Regions from separate parts of the Pseudomonas sp. A34-9 genome, predicted to be linked through region 1. Evidence: predicted binding sites of a transcription regulator. Region 1 holds the regulator's gene; each other region holds the start of a gene.
What was found. The regulator FliA, encoded in region 1, starts transcription of late flagellar genes. The targets are predictions, from matches to a motif close to CTAAAGTTTNNNNNNNNNNNGCCGNTAA.

Region 1 (2,201 bases):
GTCCACCTGAGCCCGGCGCAACACGCCGGCCTGATTCAGGCCTTCAGCGACATCGGCGACAATCTCGACGTGCTGGTGATCGACACCGCTGCGGGTATTGGTGACTCGGTAGTCAGTTTCGTACGCGCCGCGCAAGAAGTGTTGCTGGTGGTCTGCGATGAGCCGACCTCGATCACTGACGCGTATGCGCTGATCAAACTGCTCAACCGCGACTACGGCATGAACCGCTTCCGCGTGCTGGCCAACATGGCGCAGAGCCCGCAGGAAGGGCGCAACCTGTTCGCCAAGTTGACCAAGGTCACGGATCGCTTCCTTGACGTGGCCCTACAATACGTCGGCGCCGTGCCTTACGACGAAAGCGTGCGCAAAGCGGTGCAGAAGCAGCGTGCGGTGTACGAAGCCTTCCCGCGTTTCAAGTGCGCGCTGGCGTTCAAGGCGATCGCGCAGAAGGTCGACACCTGGCCGCTGCCCGCCAACCCGCGTGGCCACCTTGAATTTTTTGTCGAGCGCCTCGTGCAGCAAACGGCAGGGCCCGTGCTATGACCGCAAGCGGTATGAACTACTACAAGAAGTCGGCACGTGACGCGCAGTACGAACTGATCGAGCGTTACGCGCCACTGGTCAAACGCATTGCTTATCACTTGCTGGCACGCTTGCCGGCGAGTGTGCAGGTCGAAGACCTGATCCAGGCCGGGATGATCGGCCTGCTCGAAGTCTCGACCAAATACGACGCCAGCAAAGGCGCCAGTTTCGAAACGTACGCGGGCATACGAATCCGCGGCGCGATGCTCGACGAAGTGCGCAAAGGGGATTGGGCGCCACGCTCGGTTCACCGCAATACCCGTATGGTCAGCGACGCGATTCGCTCAATTGAAGCTAAAACCGGCCGTGATGCTAAAGATCACGAGGTTGCGGCCGAACTCCAATTGAGTCTCGACGATTACTACGGGATTTTGAATGACACCTTGGGCAGCCGCCTGTTCAGTTTCGACGACCTGTTGCAGGACGGCGAACACGAAGGGCTGCACGAGGATGGCGCCAGTGCTCATATGGAGCCGTCACGCGATCTGGAAGATGAACGTTTCCAGGCAGCGCTGGCGGACGCGATTGCCAATTTGCCGGAGCGTGAGCGACTGGTGTTGGCGCTGTACTACGACGAAGAGCTGAACCTCAAGGAGATCGGTGAAGTCCTTGGCGTCAGTGAATCGCGGGTCAGCCAGTTACACAGCCAGTGCGCGGCCCGTTTGCGGGGGCGTTTGGGGGAGTGGCGAGCGCGCTGAAGGCAGTGTGGGGACACTGCGAACGAGGCTGGTGCGGTGATGAACGGCACCGGTCTTGCTCTGTTGTGCTCCAGACAGTCTTCGAGTGCTGCGCCGATTGATTGAAGTGGCGCGTCCAGGTGCTGGGCGCGTTTAAGACTGCTTGGAGGTCGAATTGAACAAAGACATGAAAATCCTCATCGTTGATGACTTCTCAACGATGCGGCGGATCATCAAGAACCTGCTGCGCGATCTTGGGTTCACCAACACCGTCGAGGCTGACGATGGCGTGACTGCCATTCCAGTGCTCAACAGCGGAAGCATCGACTTTCTGGTAACGGACTGGAACATGCCGGGCATGACCGGTATCGACCTGCTGCGCCACGTACGTGCCGATGAAAAACTCAAGCACCTGCCCGTACTGATGGTGACTGCAGAAGCCAAGCGCGAGCAGATCATCGAAGCCGCTCAGGCCGGTGTAAACGGCTACGTAGTCAAACCTTTCACGGCTCAGGCGTTGAAAGACAAAATCGAGAAGATTTTCGAACGCATCGGCTGATGAACGCGCGGGGGAGCTATGGAGCATAACGAATCTTCACAGGGCGATTTCGAGTCGACCCTGAAAAAACACGCGGTCGAACTGGTCGAAAGCCTTGAAAAAGGCAGGTTCGGCGACGCTGTGCAACTGATCCATGAGCTCAATCAGACCCGTGACCGTGGCCTGTATCAGGAAGTCGGCAAGCTCACACGTGAACTGCACAGTGCGATCGTCAATTTCCAGATCGACCCGAACATGCCGCAGGCCGAGGAAGTGTCGCAAATCACCGACGCCACCGAACGCCTGGGCTATGTGGTCAAGCTGACAGAGGCCGCGGCCAACCGCACCATGGATCTGGTGGAAAGCGCCACCCCGGTAGTCAATGGTCTGGCTGACGAAGCCCA
Region 2 (2,201 bases), 2.4 Mb from region 1:
TCAACCAGCGAGCGTACCTCGCCGGTAGCTTTCAGCACTTCGGCGAACCCTGAGGCCGAGATCATGATGAAGCCGATCATCGCCATCATCTTCATGCCTTCGGTGAACAGGTCGTCGGTTTCACGCCACTTCACAATGCCCGATGCCGAGAAGATCAGAAAACCGGCCAGCGCGCCGATAATCATCGAGTCCAGCAGCAGTTGAATGATGAACGCGGCCGCAATGGCCAGGCCGGCGATACCGATGGTTTTCGGGTTGTAGGCAACGCTGACCTGCTCGACCTGTTCAATTTTCTCCAGGTCGTACACGCGCTTCTTGCGATAGCTGAAGAACACCGCCATCAGCAGACCAAAGACCATGCCCAGCGCCGGAATGGCCATGGCGTGCATGACATTGATCTGGCTGATGTCGACGCCGGCCTTGCTGACGTTGGCCAGCAGGATCTGGTTGAGAAAGATATTGCCGAAGCCGACCGGGAACACCATGTACGGGGTGATCAGGCCGAAGGTCATGACGCAGGCGATCAGGCGGCGATCGAGTTGCAGCTTGGTCAGTACATATAAAAGGGGCGGCACCAGCAGCGGAATGAACGCGATGTGGATCGGCAGAATATTCTGCGAGGCGATCGCCACTACCCACAACAGGCCGATCAGCAGCCATTTGACGCTGCCACCGCCGCTCGAATGCTGCCGGTCAACCATGGCCAGCGCCTTGTCGGCCAGCGCATGGGCCAGGCCAGACTTGGCAATCGCCACGGCGAAAGCGCCGAGCAACGCGTAGGACAACGCCACCGTTGCGCCGCCGCCCAGGCCGCTGTTGAACGCCTTGAGCGTGGCGTCGATGCCCAGGCCACCGGTCAGACCGCCGACCAGCGCGCCGACGATCAGAGCGATCACCACGTGCACGCGGGACAGGCTGAGCACCAGCATGACGCCGACCGCCGCTATGACTGCATTCATTTCATTACCTCAAAAAACACTGCGGTGGAAAACCGGCCGCCAGACAGGATGAGTCCGCCAACGGTTCACCGGCGGATTTGCAAAGAGGGTCTTATTAGAAGGGCGCGCACTGTGAATGAAGCAGCGGCAAGCTGCAAGTCACAAGCGGCAAGCTTTTGCGTTTTTTCACTTGCAGCTTGCGGCTGGAAGCTCAAGAAAGCTGCTCTTGGGCCGTTAAAGTGCAAAGTCTCAGATATTTATCGAATAAGGACGTCTCCATGTCGCTCAGACAACTTTCCATCCAATGGAAAATCACCCTGCTCGCCGGCCTCTGCCTGGCCGGTATCGTGACCCTGTTGGTGGGTCTTTCGCTGTATCGCATGGAGCACAGTTCTGAACTGGTGAAAGCTTCCAGTATGGAAATGCTCACCGAGTCGGCGCAGGCGCGCATCGAGTCGCAAGGTGAAGTGCAGGCCGCCGGCATTCGCCAGCAATTCATGGACGCCTATCAGTACGGCCACGGCTTTTCGCGGCAGGTGCTGTTCCTGCGCGAACAGGCCGAGAAGCGCTTCCTCGATGCCTTCGACCTGCGCGAAGACATGACCCGTCAGGTCAAATCGGCGCTGCAAGCCAACCCGGATCTGCTCGGCCTGTCGCTGGTGTTTGAAGCCAACGCACTGGACGGCAAAGACGAACTGTTTGCAGGGCAAGCTGAACTCGGCAGCAATGACAAGGGCCGTTTCGCCCTGTACTGGTCGCAACCGACCCCGGGCAAAGTCACCTCGATGGCCCTGCCGGAAAGCGACATGGCCGACACCAGCACCGGCCCCAGCGGCCAGGCCGCCAACGCCTGGTTCACTTGCCCTCGCGCTACGCTCAAGCCGTGCGTGATCGAACCGTACTTCTATGTGATCGACGGGCAAAACGTGCTGATGACCAGCATCGTCTTTCCGCTGATGGTCAACGGTAAAGTCATCGCTTCGCTGTCGGTCGACATCAACCTCAACAGCCTGCAAGCGATCAGTCAGGGCGCCAGCAAAAAGCTCTACGACGGCCAGACCGCCGTGAGCATCATCAGCCCCGCCGGTTTGCTCGCCGGCTACAGCCCGGACGCCGGCAAACTCAGCCAGCGTCTGGATGCCGTGGACAAAATCAGCGGCGCCGAACTGCTGAGCAAACTCGCGTCCACCAGCAGTGTGAGCAGCCTGCACAGCAACGGCCAGCTGAAGGTGCTGTCGCCGTTCCAGCCGATTCCCGGCGGCC
Region 3 (2,201 bases), 2.1 Mb from region 1:
ACGCTCCAGGTCACCGCGCGAATCTCGGTTTTCGGCATGCTCGCCACCACCGACCACGGCCCGCCATCGAACGGGACGGCGATGCTGTAGAAGTCTTCGGCGCGGTCGCTCCAGAACTCACCCTTGCCCGGTTTAGCCGCCAGACCTTTGATCACCGGAACCGCCTGATCCAGCGCTTGCACGCCCGCCGGGGCGACCAGCCATTTGTTTTGCTCATCCAGCAACGCCAACGAACCGCTCTGGCCGATACGGAAGCGCTTGAGGTTGTCGAACTGGATGTTCTGCGCGTCGGTGTAGTCAAAACCAACGAACAGCACCGCGATCACCTTGCCGCTGCCGTCTCGCACGGGCGTGTACTGAGTCATGTAGGAACGATCAAACAGCAAGGCGCGACCGACATAACCCTGGCCCGCCATCAACTTCGCATAAGCCGGGTGCGCGTGGTCGAGCAAGGTGCCGATGGCGCGCGTGCCATCCTGCTTGGTCAGCGAAGTGCTGACGCGGACAAAGTCTTCGCCACTGCGCACGAACAGCGTGGCGACGCCGGCGGTCATCTGCTTGAACTCGTCGACTTCCTTGAAGTTGTTGTTCAGCACTTCGCTGCCCAGATGCAGGCCCGGGGTCTGGGTGCCAGCCACCGTCACCGGTTCATCGGCGTGAAGGCTCAAACCTGCGCTGAAGCGCTTTTCGAACAACCCGCTCAGGCGCTGGGTGCTTTCACGCAGCGTGCCGTGGAAGGTGCTCAGTTGGTCGGCCAGCAGCCGCGCTTCACTGGCCAGATGCTCTTCACGGGTAGCAAGGTTGGCGGTATCCAGCGAACGCAAAGCAAAGACCGTACTGCCGCTGATGACGACCGCCAGAATCACAGCGAGGGCGAGGCCCAGCTGCGAGGCGATCCGAGCGCGAGGTTGAGACATGGACAGCTCCTGGCCGAACTTTCCGATCCTCCTTGATCGCAGCTCGGATAATTTCTAATAGTGGGGGTGAATCGTGGATACCGGCACGTCGGTTCCACATGCACGTATTCGGCGGTAGAACCGAATACTTGAGCGAACAACAGGGTTATGGCACAAGGCCGGCATTGTGGCGGCTCGAACGTTTCAGCTCAAGCGCGCAACCGCTGGTAGCTCCATGGCGCGGACTTCGCCTTGCAGGAAGTCGCTGAGGCGGCGCAAACGTTCACCTCCGGGACGGGTCTTTGGCCACACCAGGTAATAATTCAGTCCGCTGGCGACCGCCGTCGGCCACGGCAGGCTCAGTCGTCCTTGCGCCACGTCTTCGGCGACCATCAATAAATCGCCCATCGACACACCGTAGCCGCGCGCCGCCGCGATCATGCCCAACTCCAGGGTATCGAACACCTGCCCGCCCTTGAGCGACACCTGATCGGACAGCCCCATATGCTCCAGCCAACTGCGCCAATCGCGACGGTCAGGCGTCGGGTGGAGTAATTCGGTGCAAGCCAGTCGAGCCAAATCCCATGGCTGATCATTCAGCAGGTCTGGTGCACCCACTGGAATCAGCTCTTCAGGAAAGAGCAGGCTGGCCTCCCAGTCCGGCGGAAAATGCCCGTCACTCAACAGTACTGCGCTGTCGAACGGCTCATCGTTGAAGTCCACCGAGTCCACATCCATCCAGGCGCTGGTCAGTTGTACTTCGTTGCCCGGCTGCAAGTGACGAAAGCGACTGAGTCGCGCCAACAGCCAGCGCATGGTCAGGGTCGACGGGGCCTTCATACGCAAGATGTCGTCCTCGGCACGCAAGGTATTGCAGGCCCGCTCAAGTGCACCAAAGCCTTCGCGGATGCCGGGCAACAGTAACCGCGCGGCTTCAGTCAGTTGCAGATTGCGCCCGCTGCGCTGAAACAGCCGACAGGCGAAGTGATCTTCGAGCGTACGAATGTGCCGGCTCACCGCACTCTGGGTGATCGACAACTCCTCGGCCGCACGGGTGAACGAGCTGTGCCGTGCTGCAGCTTCGAATGCGCGCAGGGCATACAACGGAGGAAGTCGACGGGACATACACAAGGCTCCTGCAGCGGGATGCAGCAAAACGGACAGAATCACACCAGGATGAGTTTTACTCATGCCACCCATCCTTTTTATCCCTTTGTGCAAAGCCTGCCAAGCGCCGAGAATCGACGGTCTTCTGTTCCCTCTGAAAATCGAGTGGTGATGACCATGCAGCATCCTGTGCGTATC
Region 4 (2,201 bases), 2.9 Mb from region 1:
CACGCCCACCGAAATCGCTTCCGGTGTCGGCGCAACTTCGGCCAGCACTTTCTCGACGTCGATGATTTCGACTAACTGATTGTCCACCCGAGTCACAGCGGTCAGGTAATGATCGCGACCCGTGCCCTTGGGTGGTGGATGTATTTCTTCCCAGTTCATGTTGACGATGCGCTCCACCGAGCGGACCAGGAAACCCTGGGTCTTGGTGTTGTACTCCGTGATGATCACGAACGGGTTGTTCTTGTCTTTCAACGCTCCGGAACCGGTGGCCATTGCCAGATCAAGGATCGGAATGGTCGCCCCCCGGATATTTGCCACCCCGCACACGACAGGACTGGACTTGGGCATCAACGTCAGCGACGGGCACTGCAACACTTCCCGCACCTTGAACACGTTGATTCCATAGAGCTGCTGGCCGTCGAGACGGAACAACAACAGCTCCAGGCGATTCTGCCCTACCAGTTGCGTGCGCTGGTTCACCGAATCCATTACACCAGCCATGCCCAGACTCCTACACCAACGCCAAGTGTTGTTGCGACGCACATTCATTGCTAAACGGCACGGCGCTTGCTTTTTAACCCGTATGAACGCTCAAACGACATTTTTCCGACGCCTGACATCGCCTCTTCGCAGAGGGCTTTGTACTGCGTGCGCCATTTGCTGCTTTTTCGCTGGCAGCCCTGCCATTGCTGATGCGGTTACCTTGCCTGACATGCTTATCGGCGTCACTCAGGGCTTTCTTGAGTTCACCGTAGAAGACTATCTGGCTACCAGTCAAACGGAAGGCCGCTACGAAATCGAAGTTAACCAGCTCGACCCCCGTATGCGCATGCCTATGTGCGACAAGGAATTGACAGCGACTTTGGAGAGCCCGGCACGTCCGTTGGGCCGGGTTACCGTGAAGGTTCGCTGTGAGGGCGCCTCGCCCTGGACCGTGTTCGTGCCCGCTCAAGTCCGCCTGTTTCGCGAGATCGTGACCACCACGCGACCGCTCAAACGTGCCGGCATTATCGAGCCGCAGGACGTGACCTTGCGCGAACGCGACATCAGCCAGATCAATCAAGGCTTTCTGACCTCGGTAGACGAAGCGATCGGGCAGAAATTAACCCGACCAACGGTAGCCGATCAGGTCATTACCCTGGTTCATCTGGAACAGGCCGAAGTCATTCGCAAGGGCGATCAAGTGGTCATCACTGCGCGCAGCGGCACACTCGCCGTGCGCATGCCCGGTGAAGCGCTGGCCAATGGCGGTTTGAAAGAACAGATCCGGGTGAAAAACCTCAACTCGCAACGGGTCATCAAGGCGCAAGTCACCGCGCCCGGCCAAGTGGAAGTCGCGATGTAGAAAACTGGCGCTGACCCCGGCTGTTCCCTAAACTGTGCCGCAGCAGGACACGCGTCGGCGCATGCAAGGCTCATGAGTAAATGTGCCTAAAGTTTTCCAGGGGATGGCCGAAAACATGGCAAGCGTCCAAATTCCCAGAGGTTTTTATCATGGTCATCGATTTCAGCCGTTTGAACAGCTCCTCGTCACTTACGGGCAGTACACGTACCAGCAACGCCAAGGAAACCGCCGAAACCGGCACCTCCGCGCCGCTGAATACCCAGGCCGAACCGGCCAGTACCGCAAAAAGCGGGGAATCGGTACACCTCAGCAATGAGGCTCAACAGTTGCAGAAGGTCACTGACAAGCTGCGCGATCAGCCTGCTGTCGACAAAGCCCGCGTGGCCGAGTTGAAAGCCGCGATTGCCGATGGCAGCTATAAAGTCGACAGCAACCGTGTAGCCAGCAAACTGCTCAACTTCGAAGCCCAGCGCTAGGCCTTTGCCGGCGCGAGGCTTTTGGACGCTTAACACCCAAGGCCAGCCATGCACGACACTAATTTATTGCAATTGATCAACGACGACTTTGCTCCAGCTCAACAATTGCTGGAGTTGCTGCAAACCGAATCCCTCGCGTTGCATGGTCGCGACATGCCTCTGCTGGAAGAAATTCTGGCGCACAAACAGGCATTGATCATTCTGCTTGAACAGCATGGCCGCAAACGCAGCGAGATCCTCGCCAGCCTCAACCTGCCGACCGATCGCACAGGTCTTGAGCAACTGGCCAGCCAGTCGAGCATTGGCGAGCAGCTGCTGACGCAAGGCGATGCATTGACCGATCTGATCGCTCAGTGCCAGGCCGCCAACGTCAAGAATGG

Region 2: a site for FliA is predicted at 1,149-1,176, ahead of P3G59_RS19255 (methyl-accepting chemotaxis protein). Genes of this name have one in related genera too.
Region 3: a site for FliA is predicted at 1,023-1,050, ahead of P3G59_RS28415 (methyl-accepting chemotaxis protein). Genes of this name have one in related genera too.
Region 4: a site for FliA is predicted at 1,432-1,459, ahead of flgM (flagellar biosynthesis anti-sigma factor FlgM). Genes of this name have one in related genera too.

What each region holds. Positions count from the first base shown of each region.
Region 1 is NZ_CP119967.1:1,897,400-1,899,600, forward strand. Features, by position in the region: gene fleN (flagellar synthesis regulator FleN) at 1-543, shown strand, start outside; gene fliA (RNA polymerase sigma factor FliA) at 540-1,280, shown strand; gene P3G59_RS08475 (chemotaxis response regulator CheY) at 1,447-1,818, shown strand; gene P3G59_RS08480 (protein phosphatase CheZ) at 1,837-2,201, shown strand, end outside.
Region 2 is NZ_CP119967.1:4,332,221-4,334,421, forward strand. Features, by position in the region: gene P3G59_RS19250 (Na+/H+ antiporter NhaC family protein) at 1-959, opposite strand, end outside; gene P3G59_RS19255 (methyl-accepting chemotaxis protein) at 1,217-2,201, shown strand, end outside.
Region 3 is NZ_CP119967.1:6,309,313-6,311,513, forward strand. Features, by position in the region: gene P3G59_RS28415 (methyl-accepting chemotaxis protein) at 1-917, opposite strand, end outside; gene P3G59_RS28420 (LysR substrate-binding domain-containing protein) at 1,101-2,021, opposite strand; gene P3G59_RS28425 (NorM family multidrug efflux MATE transporter) at 2,181-2,201, shown strand, end outside.
Region 4 is NZ_CP119967.1:4,840,777-4,842,977, forward strand. Features, by position in the region: gene P3G59_RS21580 (chemotaxis protein CheV) at 1-501, opposite strand, end outside; gene flgA (flagellar basal body P-ring formation chaperone FlgA) at 584-1,345, shown strand; gene flgM (flagellar biosynthesis anti-sigma factor FlgM) at 1,495-1,821, shown strand; gene P3G59_RS21595 (flagellar protein FlgN) at 1,870-2,201, shown strand, end outside.